Regions from separate parts of the Oceanobacillus sp. E9 genome, predicted to be linked through region 2. Evidence: a T-box and tRNA genes for the amino acid it is inferred to sense, from the RefSeq annotation. Region 2 holds a T-box; the other holds one or more tRNA genes.
What was found. The T-box of region 2 lies ahead of AQ616_RS04965 (valine--tRNA ligase). A T-box ahead of a tRNA ligase gene usually reads a tRNA of that ligase, here a tRNA-Val.
Positions count from the first base shown of each region.

Region 1: it encodes a tRNA-Val, which carries the amino acid that the T-box ahead of AQ616_RS04965 (valine--tRNA ligase) is inferred to sense. The anticodon was not compared.

Region 1 is NZ_LSNA01000008.1:461,544-470,767, forward strand. Features, by position in the region: gene sigW (RNA polymerase sigma factor SigW) at 1-307, opposite strand, end outside; gene AQ616_RS19315 (aspartyl-phosphate phosphatase Spo0E family protein) at 457-606, shown strand; gene AQ616_RS16035 (phosphomevalonate kinase) at 675-1,781, opposite strand; gene mvaD (diphosphomevalonate decarboxylase) at 1,794-2,768, opposite strand; gene mvk (mevalonate kinase) at 2,793-3,761, opposite strand; gene AQ616_RS16050 (hydroxymethylglutaryl-CoA reductase, degradative) at 3,758-5,047, opposite strand; tRNA gene AQ616_RS16055 (tRNA-Lys) at 5,292-5,364, opposite strand; tRNA gene AQ616_RS16060 (tRNA-Gln) at 5,435-5,509, opposite strand; tRNA gene AQ616_RS16065 (tRNA-Tyr) at 5,520-5,603, opposite strand; tRNA gene AQ616_RS16070 (tRNA-Thr) at 5,651-5,726, opposite strand; tRNA gene AQ616_RS16075 (tRNA-Val) at 6,029-6,104, opposite strand; tRNA gene AQ616_RS16080 (tRNA-Glu) at 6,112-6,186, opposite strand; gene fabI (enoyl-ACP reductase FabI) at 6,448-7,224, shown strand; gene AQ616_RS16090 (aldehyde dehydrogenase family protein) at 7,421-8,848, shown strand; gene AQ616_RS16095 (metal ABC transporter solute-binding protein, Zn/Mn family) at 9,188-9,224, shown strand, end outside.
Region 2 is NZ_LSNA01000005.1:259,964-269,187, forward strand. Features, by position in the region: gene hemL (glutamate-1-semialdehyde 2,1-aminomutase) at 1-625, shown strand, start outside; gene spoVID (stage VI sporulation protein D) at 770-1,750, shown strand; gene ysxE (spore coat protein YsxE) at 1,822-2,820, shown strand; gene AQ616_RS04960 (hypothetical protein) at 2,817-3,005, opposite strand; T-box leader at 3,156-3,386, shown strand; gene AQ616_RS04965 (valine--tRNA ligase) at 3,433-6,084, shown strand; gene AQ616_RS04970 (ATP-grasp domain-containing protein) at 6,279-7,130, opposite strand; gene AQ616_RS04975 (RimK family alpha-L-glutamate ligase) at 7,127-8,017, opposite strand; gene AQ616_RS04980 (bifunctional folylpolyglutamate synthase/dihydrofolate synthase) at 8,077-9,224, shown strand, end outside.

The DNA.
Region 1 (9,224 bases), on a different contig from region 2:
CTTCTGTTCCCTTAACCTCGGCATCTAAATAGTAATCTGGCTTTCTCTTTCGTATACGGTCAATCGTTAGATTCGTTGCAATACGATACAACCAGGTTGAAAATTTACGTTTTTCATCAAACGAATCTATATTTATATACGCTCTAATAAAAGCCTCCTGCGCTATGTCCTCCGCTTCATGTTTGTTACCGAGCATACGATAACAATGCTGAAATATTTTGTTTTGGTAAAAGGAAACCACTTCAGCAAATGCGGATTGATCTCCTTTTTTTACTTGTTTAATCTTTTCTATGATAAATTGATCCATTTGACTACCTCCGCTATCCATGCGGTACTCATTGTACGAATTCCACCTGCATTAGGTTTCATTTTTTTATAAAAAAACTCAACAAACTGTTTATGAATTTAAAAAAAAGGGTATATAGTAAGTATTATACTAAAAAGGAGGGTAATTTTGTGGATAAACACACATTATTTGAGGAAATCGAGCAATGTAGGAGAGAGATGCTTGATCTATATGGGAAATACGATCTTACCTCAGATACTGTAATAACAACAAGCATGAAGCTAGACCAACTAATGAATGATTATGAAAAAGAATTATAATAAAGAGATAATAAAAGGGTAAAAAGACATCCACATAAATTGTCGGAATGTCTTTTTTATGAGTTTTATTATTCATTGATAACAACATGTTCACCTTCTAATGAAGGCTGTAATGTTAAGGGCTTGATTCCAACTTCTTTCCAGGAATGAAAAAGATTCTCTACTTGATCTTTAGAGTACATAAATGCAATACCACAATCTCCACCACCAGCACCTGATGGCTTTCCAGCACCGCCTAACTGTTCAGCAACATCACATAATTTTGTCAGCATCGATGTTTCAATTGGTGTATTAGCTTTTTCACCTACACGCGCTAATGCTTGTCGATTCTTTCTTACACCATTTATCAACATGTCAAGATTCTCTCTATTCATTCCTTCTAAAAATAGCCGCACTGCCTGTTTACTACTTTGCAGAAAATGTTCATATGCATCTAAATCATTCTCTTTTAATAAGCGTATTTGTTGAACCAGGTTCTTCGTTGAAGCAGCAGTACCTGTCCAACCTACACAAACATTTAAAAAATCAGGTACTCGAATATTTTCAGATTGATAATACTTCCACTCCATATCTACAACTTCTGAAATAGTTGAAGCATTTTGATATGTATTCAATAACCAATCTGCTTGAAAAGAACTATATTGACGAAAACCGCCATATGTGGAAGCTGCAATATCTGCACCAGATCCATTACCTTGTGTGCAAACATGTGACAACGCAGCTAAACGAAAAATAATCTCCTTCGTTGCGTAACGTGGAGCTACAAATCGTAGGATTGCTGAAACAACAGATGTTACAATTGCCGCACTCGATCCCAGACCATATTTCACACCAGAAGCATCATCTAATTCACTTCGAGTTGACAAATGAAAAGGAGTAATTGTTGTGTTTTGTTCTTCTAAATACGTACACGTAAGGTGGATAGCATCCTTCACAAAAGAAAATCGTTCATCATCCGATTGTATATTTACAGTACCTGTTTGGTAAGTCCAAGCAATATCATGTAATCCATAGTTTTCAAGAGATAGTTTATAATTTTCCGAGTCAGCTATGGTCGCATAAACGTATCGATTGACTGCCATTACTGCAAGTTTTTGATAAGGTTCTAACACAGCAAACTCTCCAGCAATCATTAGTTTTCCTGGCACTTTAACGGTCAATTGTCTCTTACTCAACTTGTCCAACCCCTACAAATAGCTTATTCCTTTTCCTGGCTTACTAACGATTACATCCTCTACACCGGCAATCTGCTCAAGTTTTTGTTTCACTTTCCGTTCATCTTCTGGTAAGTACAACACTTTCACATTCGGTCCAGCATCAATGGTAAAGTAAGCAGGGATTCCTTCTTCTCTCATCTGTTGTACAGTTTGCATAACACGCATCGTCGTGTCTTGCCAATACGTAAAAGGAGGGTTTGCGCCTAATGTAGTTGCATGCATTCTCATACAATTCGCTTCTGCAATACTCCCCGTCTTTTCAAAGTCTTTATCATGAATAGCTGTTTTTATCTCTTCCAAATCTTTTGGCGTTTGTTGTAACCATCCATCATAAAAAGGAGAAGTTTCCACGGTTCTTCTCATTCCATCTCGACTGGATACTTTCTTCTCCGTCGCTGAAAGAACGACAGCAGCAACACGAATGTCCCAATGATCTTTTGAAGCAATAGGTACTGCATAAGAATCAGACCCATCTTCTTCCTCTCCCATTTGCCATTCGACAAAACCACCATAGATAGAACGACATGCTGAACCAGAGCCTTGTCTCGTTAATATAGATAGTTCCGTATCATTTAATTCTAAGCCGATTGCTTTCGTGCTAGCTGCAGCTAAAGCAGCAAAACCTGAAGCAGAAGATGCAAATCCCGCTGCAGTCGGAACATGGTTTAAAGAATGAATTCTAGCATACATATCTTTGCCTGCCATCGCTCTGACTTTATTTAAGAACCCTGTCACACGTTTACTTGCTTCATCTTCTATCAATTTATCATTTAAAATAAATTCATCTGAACTTAATTCTTCTTGAAAATGAACTGTAGTTACAGTAGAAAACCCATCTAACGTAAGAGATAGGTTACTATTTGTTGGTAATATAATTGGTTCATTTCGCTTTCCCCAATATTTTATCAATGCGATATTTGTATGCGCCTTTGCTGTTGCTTTCATTGAATTACTCCTTCAATCTTCTCGTTAAGACTTACTTTGCTTCTTCAACACGAATGGCCAAACCGAATTAGCACCAAACTTACGAAGTTTCTCCGCTAATTGTTTCGAATGCACTTCATTTTGTGCTAATGCAATTATACAACCACCATTTCCGCCACCAGTTAGCTTGGCACCTAAAGCTCCTTCTTCCCGTGCAAGGTGAATTAATTTATTTAATCCAGCATCACTAACACCAAGAGCTTCGAGTTCTTTTTGCGCTTCATTCAGCAATTGTCCCAGAAATTGCTTACTCGCTTTTTCTAATGCTTCTTTTGCATAATGTGTTAATTCTCCGATACGTTCTATTTTCGCATGTATTCGTTTTGGAGCCATTTTTAAAAGCTGAGCAACAGATTCAACCGAGGTTCTTGTATCTCCAACTCGACCAGAGTCAGCGACTATAAAATGCAGGTCTTCTCCAAGCTCGATATAATCGACTGGATTATCTTTTTCAAACCATACCGGTAAATTAGAGGTAATCGTAAGCGTATCTAATCCGCTCGGGTCACCATGAGCATACGTTTCTGCTACATTAGCTAGACGCAAAAGTTCCTCTGTTGTGTGCGAACGCTCTGCATAATCAAATAAGGAACGTATCACAGATATCGCTACAGATGCACTGGAACCTAGACCTTTACCAGGTGGAATCGAGGAATTAATACGAATCAGCAAGTCCTCATTAGGAATTTCAAGATATGCAAGTGTCTCATCAACACAATTAGCAATACCTTGAAGATAATCAGGAGCATGATGTAATGGCCCATGATAAAAAGAGCTGTCCACTTTTACCGTGCCAGGGACGTACTCAATAATGGTTTCGACACCTATTAAAGGAAATGGAATTGCAATCGCTGGTTGTCCGTGTACAACTGCGTGCTCTCCGATTAAAATAAGTTTACTATGAGCTACACCAATAGCTGTTTTCTCTGAGGCTGTTACTTTTTCTAAACTCATTGTTTATACTGTTCCACCAATTCTTTAGCTTTACCGACACGGATTTCTTTTTGATCTATTAATTTCTTTGCTATCACATCAATCATCTCCCCTGAAGCCCCTCCAGCAATCGCAACAGAACGGGAATGAAGAGCCATATGCCCTTTTTGTATTCCGTCGGTTGCTAAAGCTTTCAAAGCACCGAGATTCTGCGCTAATCCAACAGAAACAATAACTTCCGCAAGTTCAGCTGCAGATTCAATATTCATTATAGAAAGAGAAAGCTCAGCTAATGGATGTACCCTGGTAGCTCCTCCTACAATTCCAACGGACATTGGTAGTTCTATTTCGCCAACTAAATTGCCCGCTTCATCTTCAGACCATGTAGTCATCGAACCATATTGGCCGTCCTTTGCTGCATATGCATGAGCACCAGCTTCAACAGCACGCCAATCATTCCCTGTAGCTATCACGATTGGGTCAATGCCATTCATGATACCTTTGTTATGTGTCACAGCTCGATATGGATCAGAGGCTGCAAATTCGTAGGCGTGTATAACACCGTCTCTAACTTCTTCACCAGTAAAATCACCAGTCGTTAAAAGATAAGGAGGAATAACACATCTCGCACTTGCCAAGCTTCGATCAGCATAATTCGACAAAATTCGAAGATAAACCTTACCGCCAGTTATTTCTTCAACAATAGGAGCAATGGCTTCCACCATTGTGTTGATCATGTTCGCCCCCATTGCATCACAAGTATCGACATATATATGCATAACAAGCATTTGAGAGTATGTTGAATTTGCACCTTCATTTAAGATACGAACATCGAGGTCTCTTGTCCCACCGCCGCGCTTAACAATACTTGGATAGGCGTCATTAGCTGCGCTTAGCAAAGTATCTTTTTGGTTAAGTAGCGCTTGCTTCGCGTCTTTAAAATCAGAACATCCTACTACTTGTATCTGTCCTATCATTAATCTTTCCCTAGACTTCGCTTCAAATCCACCAGCACTTCTAACAATTTTTGCTATATGACTAGCGGATGCTACAACAGAAGCTTCTTCAATCGCCATAGGTACGGTATACTCTTTCCCGTTTATTACAAAGTTCAATCCCATACCTAAAGGGAGTTCATACGTTCCAACAACATTCTCTATCATGTTGTTAGCTTTGTCTAAAGATAATGAAGGATTATTTGACAAGTTACGCATTTGCTCATCTGTTAAATCATAATTATCCTTTAATAACTTACGTCTTTCGTCTACGGACATATTATAAAAACCTGGAATTCTAGAAGATTTCATTCCCCGCTCATCCTTTAATCTGTTGAAGTTCAGTTGAACTAAATATTTTAATGGATCGTTTCCCAAATTAAACTATGTAAATTATAACATGAAATATAATGACTTTTCATTTAGAAGTTCCTAGATGTGTTAAGTAATGAACTTTCAATTATTTCCTTATCTTCTGTAAAGCATTTTCATACTGCTTTTCTCTATATGCAAAAACAAACAGGTCCGACTAATCGTTCCTGTTTGTTCCTAGTGATGAGCCATGAAGGATTCGAACCTTCGACCCTCTGATTAAAAGTCAGATGCTCTACCGACTGAGCTAATGGCTCGTATTAAATGAATCTTTCATTAATATATAGTTTATAAAAAAGGCATAAAAAAAAGCCCTTAATTTAAGTATGGCTGGGCCACCAGGATTCGAACCTGGGGTACACGGGATCAAAACCCGATGCCTTACCGCTTGGCTATGGCCCAACAACAAAAATGGTGGAGGGGGGCAGATTCGAACTGCCGAACCCGAGGGAGCGGATTTACAGTCCGCCGCGTTTAGCCACTTCGCTACCCCTCCGTAGATATTGTTAACCATAAGATAAAGATTATACACTTAAATTTAAATGGTGCCGGCCAGAGGACTTGAACCCCCAACCTACTGATTACAAGTCAGTTGCTCTACCAGTTGAGCTAGGCCGGCATTATAAGATTTTAGTATTAGATTAATTTTTAATCTAACCAAATGAAATGCTTGTCGTGTTGCAAGATCACTCAGTGTTGCAGCACATAGTTAATCGATTTAAGTAATGACCCCTGCATCTAAAAGCTTACTCGAAGCGGTTTGTGCTTCGGGGTTACTCGACGTTAACTCGGGAGAAGTTTCGCTCGTTGCTCTACCAGTTGAGCTAGGCCGGCATAAATGAAAAATACAATGCAAAAGGAATACTATCAAAATTCTCTTTATGTTGCAAGAATACGTATCATTCATTTTATAAAAATCGATGGTGGAGGATGCAGGGATCGAACCTGCGACCCCCTGCTTGTAAGGCAGGTGCTCTCCCAGCTGAGCTAATCCTCCATATTATTGGTGACCCGTACGGGATTCGAACCCGTGTTACCGCCGTGAAAGGGCGGTGTCTTAACCGCTTGACCAACGGGCCATGATGCTTTTCGACACGCTTTTTGAAGTATGTCTCGCAAACTGACGAATTTTATTATATCGAGTATCCCCCCTTTTGTAAAGAGTAAATTGAAATTTTTTCAGGATTTTTTTATTTTAGTTTCAAACCGCTTCATTACTGGAATAATCACACTTTTCAGCCTTTCTTAACATCCTCAAAAACACCTTTTTATGTTTTGGTTTCATTACCAGGTACTAATAAGTTATAATAAATTCATAACGAATCATTTGGAGGTAAACTATGACGAAACTATTAGAAGGTAAAAATATCGTAGTTATGGGTGTTGCAAATGAACGAAGCATCGCCTGGGGCATTACGAAATCACTACACAATGCTGGCGCTAATCTAATATTTACAAATAGACAAGAACGTTCTTATCAAAAACTAGTGAAACTATTAGACAAACATGAAATAGAAGCTAAATTTATTGTTTCTTGTGATGTAGCTAACGATGAAAGCATCCAACAAGCTTTCAATGAAATCGGTGAAAAAGTAGGCGTTGTTCATGGTGTTGTCCATTCTGTTGCATTCGCAAATCGAGATGAATTACAAGGTGAATATGCAAATACGTCAAGAGATGGATTCTTACTTGCGCAAGAAATCAGCGCGTACTCTTTAGTCGCTGTTACAAAAGCCGCTAAAGAATTAATGACAGAAGGTGGAGGAATCGTAACCCAAACATACCTTGGGTCGGAGCGTGTTATTCCTGGATATAATGTGATGGGGGTTGCAAAAGCATCTCTAGAAGCAAGTGTACGCTACCTAGCTGAAGACATGGGTAAATACGGCATTCGCGTTAACGCAGTATCTGCTGGACCAATTCGCACACTTTCTGCAAAAGGTGTCTCTAACTTTAATGAAAAAGCAAATGTTATTGTAGAAAAAGCTCCATTACGTCGAAATGTCGATCAAGATGAAGTTGGCGACGCAACCTTATTCTTAGTTAGTGAAATGGCTCGTGGAATCACTGGAGAAGTTCTTCATGTTGATTCAGGCTTTCATATTATAGGGGGATAATTCTGCAGAAATTTTAGGCAAAAGTATTTACTCAGGAGATAAATTCAATATACTACGCTTATTAGTGGCTGATACCCTCTGGATGCTCATGCATCGAGGTATCAGCCCTTTTTTTCGTTATACAATGTTTATCATTATACATATCGGGAACATTTATTTACGTACACAATCTCAAGACAAAGGAGCTTGAAACGATATGTATAACAATGTAAAACACTTTATAAACGGCGAGTGGGTCGAGTCCACTGGTAATGAAACAATTGATGTTATAAATCCAGCAACAGAAGAAAAAATGGGTACGATAAGCGCAGGTACAGAAGAAGATTTAGATAGAGCTGTACAAGCTGCAAGAAAAGCGTTCCCTTCTTTCTCTAATACAACTCGAGAAGAAAGAGTAAAATTATTAGATCGAATTGCGGATGAATATGAAAAACGCAAAGACGATTTCATAAAAGCCATTACGCAAGAATTAGGTTCACCAGTGACGTTTACAGAAAAGACGCAATACGAAATGGGTCTGCGTCACTTCCGTGAAACTGCAAAAATACTTCGCGATTTTGAATTCACAGAACAACGTGAAGGATCATTTATTCAAAAGGATGCAATTGGGGTTGCAGGTTTAATTACACCATGGAACTTCCCAACAAATCAGTTATCGACTAAACTAGCTAGTGCAATTGCCGCTGGAAGCACAGTCATCTTAAAACCAGCTTCTCAAACTCCATTTGCTGCAATGTTAGTTGCGGAAGTATTTGAAGCAGCCGGTGTACCAAAAGGTGTATTTAACTTAGTCAATGGATCCGGTGGTAAAATTGGGAATGCAATTAGCTCCCATCCAGATATCGACTTTGTTTCCTTTACTGGTTCAGGCGGAGTCGGAACAAAAATCATGGAAAATGCAGCCCAAGATATTACCAAAGTTTCACTTGAATTAGGTGGTAAATCACCAATTATTGTATTAGATGATGCAGATGTGAAATATGCAGCGAAAAATGCCATAACAAATATCGCAGCGAATACTGGGCAAGTTTGTACAGCGGGAACACGCGCACTCGTACCTGCTTCCATGCACGATGAGTTCATTGAAGCAATTAAAGAGTTATTACCCGAATTTCCTGTTGGTGATCCACAAGATAAAAACACATTTACCGGTCCACAGGTTTCCGAAGAACAGTGGAACACGGTTCAAGATTATATCCAACAAGGAATTGATAGTGGAGCAACCTTAGTAGCAGGTGGCACTGGTAAACCAGATGGTTTAGAAACAGGTTATTATTCTAAACTTACGGTGTTTACCAATGTAAACCGTGATGATACGATTGCACAAGAAGAAATTTTCGGTCCAGTCTTATCTGTCATCACGTATAATGATTTAGATGAAGCAATTGAAATTGCAAACGACACAATCTATGGACTTGCTGGCTATGTAGTTGGTGAAAATCCAGAAACACTTACAAAAGCAGCTAAAGGTATAAGAGCTGGTCGAATTACAGTTAATGATGGTAAAGCAGATTTCTCTGCTCCATTTGGCGGATTTGGTCAATCTGGTATTGGTCGCGAATGGGGTGACTACGGAATCGAGGAATTCCTAGAGCCAAAAACAATTCTTGGCTTACCTAACTAATATTACGTTAGAGAACCGGTAGATGATTTCTACCGGTTTTTATTTTGTCTTTTTAATATACCCCCTATTGAATGTTAGTACCACAAGGGCATGACTTAAAGGCTCTAAACAAAATCAATCATTTATCAGCAGTTTATTCTCCTCCACATCTCCCATTATATATTGTATGAATATATTGAAATATAAAAGTTGACCTTGACATATCATTTAAATAAGTGTAAATTTTAAATCGTAACAATTACGATTCGTAATCATTACGCACTTTTTAAATGACTAATTTTAGTAATGATTTGGAATATTAACTTATGATGTCTTATTACAGATTTGGAGGTAACAATAGTGAAACGTGTTCTATTTTTATTATTAACTACTCTCA
Region 2 (9,224 bases):
CTTACAAGATGTTCGTGATATTACTGAAGAAAATGGTTCTTTATTAATTTTTGATGAAGTAATGACTGGATTTAGAGTTGGTTATCATAGTGCACAAGGTCATTATGAAGTGATACCTGATTTAACTTGTTTAGGAAAAGTAATCGGTGGTGGATTACCAGTTGGAGCTTATGGTGGTAAGCGCGAAATTATGGAACAGATTGCTCCTACAGGTCCTATATACCAAGCTGGTACACTATCAGGGAACCCATTAGCTATGACAGCAGGATATGAGACATTATCTGCTTTATCAAAAGAGTCCTATGAAGATATCAATAATAAAGTGGATAAGTTAGTGAAAGGTTTTAAAGAAGCTGCAGAGAAGTTTGATATCTCAATCCACATTAATCGAGCAGGTTCAATGGTTGGAGTATTTTTCACGGATGAAGAAGTAATTAACTTTGAGACAGCACAAACCTCAAATCTTGATTACTTTGCACAGTATTATCGTTCGATGGTTAATGAAGGCATTTTCTTGCCACCTTCTCAGTTTGAAGGGTTATTCCTCTCCACTGCTCATACTGATGAGGATATAGAAAAAACTATTAAAGCTATTCATAAAGCTTTTCAACAAATAGAAAAATAAAAATCCATATTAATTTACAAAGCAATGTATTATGAGGCGAGAACTTCATATTACATTGCTTTTTTTGCATATCCTTGTTGATGAACACATATAAATGATAAAGAAAAAGTGGCATAGGAAGCTATGTGAAGGGAGGAATAAGATTTGTCGACTGATTCCAATGCTTTTACATTTGAATTAGAAGAATCCTTGTTCTTTGAAAAAGGACAGGAAGTGGAGGAAATCAGAGGAATATCTTTGGAACCAGAGATATCTATTCATGCTTATGAAGACTATATTTTAATTCGTGGTGCGATTGAACTGCAGGGTGAATATCAAAAAGTTCCTTATACAGAAATAGAAGAAGAAACATTAGATTTTGATCAAATTCAATCCAAACGCTATGTAGAAAAAATTGAGGAAATAAACGGATTATATTTATTTTCTCACACTTTTCCAGTAGAAATTTCTGTTCCGCCATATCGAGTAGCAAATCTTGATGATGTGACAGTTCAAATTGAGTCATTTGACTATGAATTATTGGAAGAAGATCAATTAAAAGTATATGCTTCTATAGATATTGAAGGTATACAACAAGATAATAATTTAGAAGCAGAATCAGCCAGAGAAGACTCAGAAGAAGAGGATTCGTTTTCTTTTGAAATAGAACATCCAATCCAAGAAGATGCAACAGTAAATCTAGAGAGAACAGTGGAAAATAAAGATGAAAAGGAACATTCAAATGATGATGACCCTGATCGATGGAAGGTCAAGTCACAACCGCTATCAGAGTACTTTCAAAGTATCTCGGAAGTAGAAGCATCACCGGAAGAAGAAGAAGAAGAAGATGATGAGTATGTAGAAGAAACTGATTATGAAGTTAATGATGATCAGGAAGAGAAAGTTCTTGATATTCTCGATAATGAAGAGAGTCCGGAAGATGTAACCTATTTGTCTGATATATTCCGTAATGCAGAAGAAGAACAGTATACAAAAATGCGTCTTTGTATTGTTCAAGAGGATGATACAATAGAAACCATTGCACAGAGGTTTGCTATTAGTCCTTTACAATTAATCAAACATAATCAATTAGAGTCAGATTTTGAAGTGAATCAAGGTCAATTACTGTATATCCCTCCAAAATAAGGAGGTCCTGCGCAAACAAGTTTTGCGTAGGTATACATAAAAGTCAAGTGTATCGTAAGGGGGGATGATAGGTGGAGATACTAAAAGAAGTACTCGGACATTACAGCATTTATCCTTTAGAAATCGAAAAAGTTTCAAGTCGACTTTTTCGAGTACATGATGGAATGCGGGACTACGCTCTGAAGCGAAGCTATCTTAATGAAAATACCATCGAATCATGGGTTAGTATTTATCATGTTGCTAGCGAAAAAAATATCTCTGAAATCCTACCTGTTTATGTAACGAAAGACGGTTCACTTTATCAAAAACATGAACATTTTTATTATTATTTAACTCCATGGGTTGATATTCCTAGAAACATGGATATTAATTATCAGATCGAGAGTACAATGCAAACACTAGCCTTAATCCACAAAAAAACGAAGCAAACAGAACGCATTCAGATCGATAAAATTAAAAAGGACTTTGAAGGATTCCAATCATTTTGTAGAAATATTCCAGATAGTCTGAAAGAAAAAATTGTTCACTTTGAAAGCAGAAGATACATGTCACCTTTTGAATTAATTGCATGTTCTCAGTATAAAGGTGTCGTACACGTTTCTGAGTTACTTCAAAACAAAATGAATGCTATATTTGAACTGGAAGAAGAGAGTGTTTCTTGGTCAAAAAGTTTATGTCATGGAAAATTAGAACCATCACATTGCAGGGGTGGATATTTATTGAATTGGGAAGAAGCAAGTTTTGACCATCCTTCTAGTGATATTGCTAACTATTTTCAACATATTACTGGACATTATGACCAACCAATTGAAGAAATGCAGCAAGCTTTTAAGTTATATCGTAAAACGAATCATCTTACAGTAAAAGAAATGCATTTGTTAACTATAAATTTATTAAATCCCGCTCATTATATACGTGTTGTTCAAAATTATACAGAGCAAAGAACTAAAAAATCCATGTTGGAACAAACGAGAGAACTTCAACAACACTTTAGACGATTACAATTTGGTATGAAATGGGTCGATTTTATACAAGAAGAGTACGAAACGATAAATGTTGATACAAATTAAATCCATTCAAGATAAAAGGCAATTACTAATCCAATTAATAAACCAGTTAAAAGTATATCAAACGTAGTTGGAATCAGTAATGTTCGAACAAGTTGGAATACCATAATGGGTGTTACGGATACTTCAATAATAATAATACACTTTCGTGCCCAAGGCGGAAGTCGAAAACGGTAGAACCTTGCCATAACAAAAAACCTCCTAAAATTATATGAATTGTACCCACCTTTTGGTGGTCTAAAGTATACTATGTATAAATAAGCTTGTTTCGTGCCTATAATAAATAAGAGTTGACGCTACTAGAACTTCCATATAAAATAAAAATACGAATAAGCAAAATAAATGCGAAGATAGGGAGTAGTAAAGAATTAACACTTATAGAGAGGGAAATCTTGAGCTGGAAATTTCCTAAGTACATTGTTCTTGAAGTCGTCCTTGATGCAGTTTCTCTGAAAAAATCAGTAAGAGAGACCGGTATATTGACCGTTATCCAAACATGAGTGTACAAACAGTGACTGGTTTGTAAACAAAGGTGGTACCACGGAAATTATACCCTTTTCGTCCTTTTTTAAGGATGAAAAGGGTTTTTTTGCTTTATTAAAAGGAGGTTTCTAAATGGAACAGGACAAAGGGAACAAGCAATCACTTCCTCCAAAGTATAATCCTAAGGAAGTAGAACAAGGACGCTATCAATTTTGGTTAGATGGAAAGTTTTTTGAAGCAACTGGAGATCCTGATAAGGAGCCATATTCAATCGTTATTCCACCTCCAAATGTAACTGGGCGTTTACATTTAGGGCATGCATGGGATACGTCAATGCAAGATACGATTACACGAATGAAGCGTATGCAAGGATATGATGTATTATGGCTTCCTGGAATGGACCATGCTGGAATTGCCACTCAAGCAAAAGTTGAGGCAAGATTAAAAGAATCAGGCACGAATCGTTATGAATTAGGTCGTGAGAAATTTTTAGAAAAAGCATGGGAATGGAAAGAAGAATACGCTAGTTTTATTCGTTCACAATGGGAAAAACTTGGGCTAGGTCTAGATTACTCAAGAGAACGTTTTACATTAGATGAGGGATTGTCTGATGCGGTTCGAGAAGTGTTTGTTAAGTTATATGAGAAAGGGCTCATTTATCGTGGTGAATATATAATTAACTGGGATCCGTCCACGAAGACAGCTCTATCGGATATTGAAGTAATTTACGAAGAAGTTCAAGGAAAGTTTTATCATATGCGCTACCCAATTAAAGGTAGTGATGAAACTATTGAAATTGCTACAACACGCCCAGAAACGATGTTAGGAGATACAGCAGTTGCTGTTCATCCGAAAGATGAGCGGTATCAGCATCTAATCGGTAAGACAGTTATTTTGCCTATTGTCGGAAGAGAAATAGAAATTGTAGCAGACGATTATGTTGATATGGAACTTGGTTCTGGTGCAGTAAAAATAACACCTGCACATGATCCGAATGATTTTGAAATAGGTAACAGACATCAATTAGAACGTATTCTAGTGATGAATGAAGATGGATCTATGAATGAAAATGCTGGGAAATATCAAGGGTTAGATCGTTTTGAATGTCGTAAACAAATCGTAAATGATCTTCAGGAACAAGAAGTATTGTTCGAAATTGAAGAGCGTTCCCATCAGGTAGGCCATTCTGAACGTAGTGGAGCAGTAGTTGAACCTTATCTTTCAACACAGTGGTTTGTTAAAATGGATCCATTATCAAAATCAGCATTAGATATGCAAGCAGATGCCCATCAAAAAGTAAACTTTGTTCCGGATAGATTTGAACGGACTTATTTTAATTGGATGGATAATATTCGCGATTGGTGTATTTCTCGTCAATTATGGTGGGGACATCGAATTCCAGCTTGGTATCATAAAGAAACAAACGAAATATATGTAGGTAAAGAGGCACCGGCAGATATTGAAAATTGGGAACAAGACGAAGATGTGTTAGATACATGGTTCTCATCTGCGTTATGGCCATTTTCAACGATGGGATGGCCAAATGAAGATTCTGCTGATTTAAAACGTTACTTCCCTACGAATGTATTAGTAACAGGTTATGACATTATTTTCTTCTGGGTAGCGAGAATGATTTTCCAATCCAAAGAATTCATGGATGAAAAACCATTTGAAGATACGTTATTACACGGACTTATTCGTGATGCAGATGGGAGAAAAATGAGTAAGTCGCTTGGAAATGGAGTAGACCCGATGGATGTAATTGAGAAGTACGGAGCAGATTCGTTACGTTATTTCTTAATGACAGGGTCAACACCAGGGCAAGATTTACGTTTCCACTGGGAAAAAGTTGAGTCTACATGGAACTTTGCAAATAAAGTATGGAATGCATCACGTTTTTCTATCATGAACTTGGAAGGCTTCACTTATGAAGATATTGATTTAACGGGAAATCTATCTCTCCCAGATCGATGGATTCTAGCAAGATTGAATGAAACCATTGAACAAGTTACAAGAAACTCAAACAAGTATGAATTTGGCGAAGCTGGTCGACATTTATACAACTTTATTTGGGATGAATTTTGTGATTGGTATATAGAAATGGCAAAATTATCACTCTACGGAGAAGATGAAGACAAGAAAAAGACAACTCGTTCTGTTCTTGCTCACGTGCTTGATCAAACGATGCGTATGTTGCATCCGTTTATGCCTTTTATTACAGAAGAAATCTGGCAACAGTTGCCTCATGAGGGACCGTCGATTACAGTTAGTAAGTGGCCAGAGGTTAATGCTGAATTTGAGGATTCTCAAGCAGTACAAGAGATGCAACGCTTAGTATCCATTATTCGTTCGGTACGTAATAGTCGTGCAGAAGTAGATACTCCAATGTCGAAGCAAATTAAAATGCTTATAAAAACAGAAAATGAACTATTAACTACGGAGTTGGAGAAAAATAGAGATTATTTAGAGCGTTTTTGCAATCCGAGTGAATTGTCTATATCCACAGATATAGAAGCTCCCGATAAAGCAATGACCTCAGTAGTAACAGGAGCAGAAATATTCCTTCCGCTAGAAGGACTAATTGATTTTGAGAAAGAAATTAAACGATTAGAAAATGAGCTTATAAAATGGACGAAAGAAGTGGAACGAGTACAGAAAAAACTATCTAACCAAGGTTTTGTAAGTAAAGCACCAGAAGCCGTGGTAGAAGAAGAAAAACGAAAAGAGAAAGATTATTTAGATAAACAAGCAAAAGTGAAGACACGTTTATCTGAACTGAAATAGTAAGATATCGGCGCAAGCGCAGTACGTATATCGTTTAGTTATTTAGTTATCCACAGCACAGAAATTTATGCGATGAAAAAACAATGGAGAAGAGCATTTACGGATGTTCTTTTCCATTGTTATATATAAAGATATAGTGAAGCTGAAATGAGAAATTTACCAAAAAGACATTATTCTCGATAAAAAGAAAAACGTTAAATAGATGATTTAATATGTTTGATGTAAAGTTCGAGTAAATTTATATTGCTCACTTTACTCCACGTACGTGAACCAACAACATCTTCAATTTCATTGAATAGTATTTCTCCTTTTGTGGATAGAAGAAAATCAATTCCTACCATATCAAAATGAAATTCATCTATAATTTTCTGTATGAGCGCTCGTTGATGAGAAGTTAATGTATACATGGAGACAGTTCCTCCTAACGTATAATTAGCCCGGAAGTCGGTATTGCTTTCTCGTAATACAGCTCCTATAATCTGTTTTCCAATTACAAATACTCGTATATCTTTTCCAAACTGAATATCTTCAGTGGACTGAAGTATGATATCCGATTGACAGTTTAGTTTGTATGTATTCCACTCTTTCATATGATGAATTAGAGTAACTTGCTTCCCGCCTTTCCCATTTACTACTTTGCTAATGAATGGAAATTCAAGTGGTGGATTGTGTGGAAGAAGTCCGTTTGAATAATAATATGTATCTGGCATAGGAACTCCAGTTTGAATTATAGCATCATGCGTATAGCCTTTATGATTAAAAGTCTCTGAGATAGTTGATGAATTGAATACGCTGATTCCTTTTCTCTCTAAATGTCTGCTTAATAATGGATCCATATATCGGACAACAGCGAAATCCGGTTTGGATATATGTTTATTGTCATAATAAAGAATAGGTTGATTTCTATTAATTCCAATCGTTAATTGTTCACGAATAATTAATTGTAAGGAAAGACCTTGTTTTGTTGCCTCTAGTTGAAACCATTCAATATAGCTTGCATTTTTTATTGCATCTTTTTCTGAGTATATTAACCACCCTGCACTCATTTTATTTTCCTTTCGATATAGGTTATCATTTCATCCGCTATATTGACACCAGTACATTCTGTCAAATTTCTAATATGTGCATTGGCGTTAATTTCACATACCAAGTAAGAATCATCTGGACCAAATAATAAGTCTACTCCAGCAAAATCAGCATTAATAGCTCGTGCAGCAGCGATAGCAATATTAATAGACTTTGGATCAGGATTAAATGGCTTCATATTCCCACCATTGGTAATATTTGCTCTGAAATCTTGATTATTATTCCGCTCCATCGCTGCAATGACTTTATCTCCAACAACTTGTAATCGAATATCTCTTCCATGGCTACTGGAAATAAAAGTTTGAAATAAAAATGGCTTTCCTTGTAATTGATTCGTCAATTCTTTTAGTTCTTCAAAATCATGCACGAGGTAAACTTGTTCACCAAAAGAGCCGAACGCTTCTTTAACCACTAGCGGTATACCTAGTTTGTGAATAATTGACTGTAAATAATCATCAGAAAGTATCCCTGTTGTGTAGATTTTAGGAGCGATTATTGTATGTGGAATAGGTATTCCTGTATCAGAGAGTTTTTGGTACGTTTGTATCTTATCATCACTCATCTCAATCGTAGAAGAATTATTGAAAACAGGAATACCAAGTTGTTCTAGATATTTTGCCAAATAGATATCTTTATCAATAAAGAATACAAAATCAGGTAATGTATATGTTTGATTATGTAATCCAAGCGGTTGTTTATCGGACAAATCAAGTATAAGATTATTGTTTTTAATAATACTGATATCCATATGTTGTTTTTGTGCGGCCGCTTGTATCATTTTTGCATAGTCGATGAATTTATCAGTTATTAGATTACCATTGACAATAATCCATCCAGTCTTTTTCATTAAATGAATCATCCTTTCTGCTATAATTATTATATGATGGATTGGAAAGTAGGGAAAGCATGTTATTTCAACAAATAGAGCAATATTTTAATAATAGAGAAACGATTGGGGTTCAACCTGGATTAGACAGAGTGAACAAATTATTGAAGTATGTGAACTACCCAGATAAAAATCTTCCCATTATTCATATAGCTGGTACAAATGGAAAGGGATCAACGAGTCAATTTATTCAATCTGCACTCCTAGCTAATAATTATAAGGTTGGTTCTTTTACTTCTCCTAGCTTTTATGGAATAAGAGGATTTATTCAAATTAATCAACAACCGATATCGGAAAGTGTATTTTCGCATGCTTTTCAAAAAATGTTGCCTGCAATTGAAATGTTAGACAAAGAAGAGAACTCGCCGAGTAATTTTGAGATACTAACTGTATTAAGCTTTGTTTGTTTTGAAGATAATGTGGATATAGCAGTTGTAGAAGCAGGAATGGGAGGAATGTTGGATACTACCAATGTTATTTCACCGATACTTACGATAATCACTACTGTTTCTTATGATCATACTGCATTTTTAGGGGATACATTAGTAGAAATTGCTGAACAAAAAGCGGGAATAATTAAACCATTGATCCCAATGATAACTGGTGTCAGCGGGGCTGCATATGACATAATAGAGAAGAAAACAGAAGAAATGTATTCACCATTATTTGTTTTAGATAAAGATTTCACTTATGAATCTATCACAATGAATCGTTTTATATTTAATATCTCTAAGCAGCAATTTCATATAAATTTAGATATGAGTGGAAAACATCAACACTATAATGCTTCTATAGCCCTTTATGGATTACATTTACTTCGTGAGCAAGGCTGGCAGTTGACAGAAGAAAAAATAATTGAAGGTGTAGAACAAGCTAAATTACCTGGGAGATTAGAGAAAATCCATAATAATCCGTCAATAATTGTAGATGGGGCACATAATCTGGAAGGTATACATGCTTTGGTTGATGCGGTAAAACGACAATATTCCAAAAGCGATCATCATATATTATTTGCAGCTTTTAAGGATAAAGACGTAGAAAACATGATAAATTGTCTGAAAGAAAATCTATCTAACGTAAATGTGACAACATTTGATCATGTTCGTGCTCCATCTTTGGAGGAATTAGAACTTTTAGATACAAATCAACCACAATTATTAGTTTATGA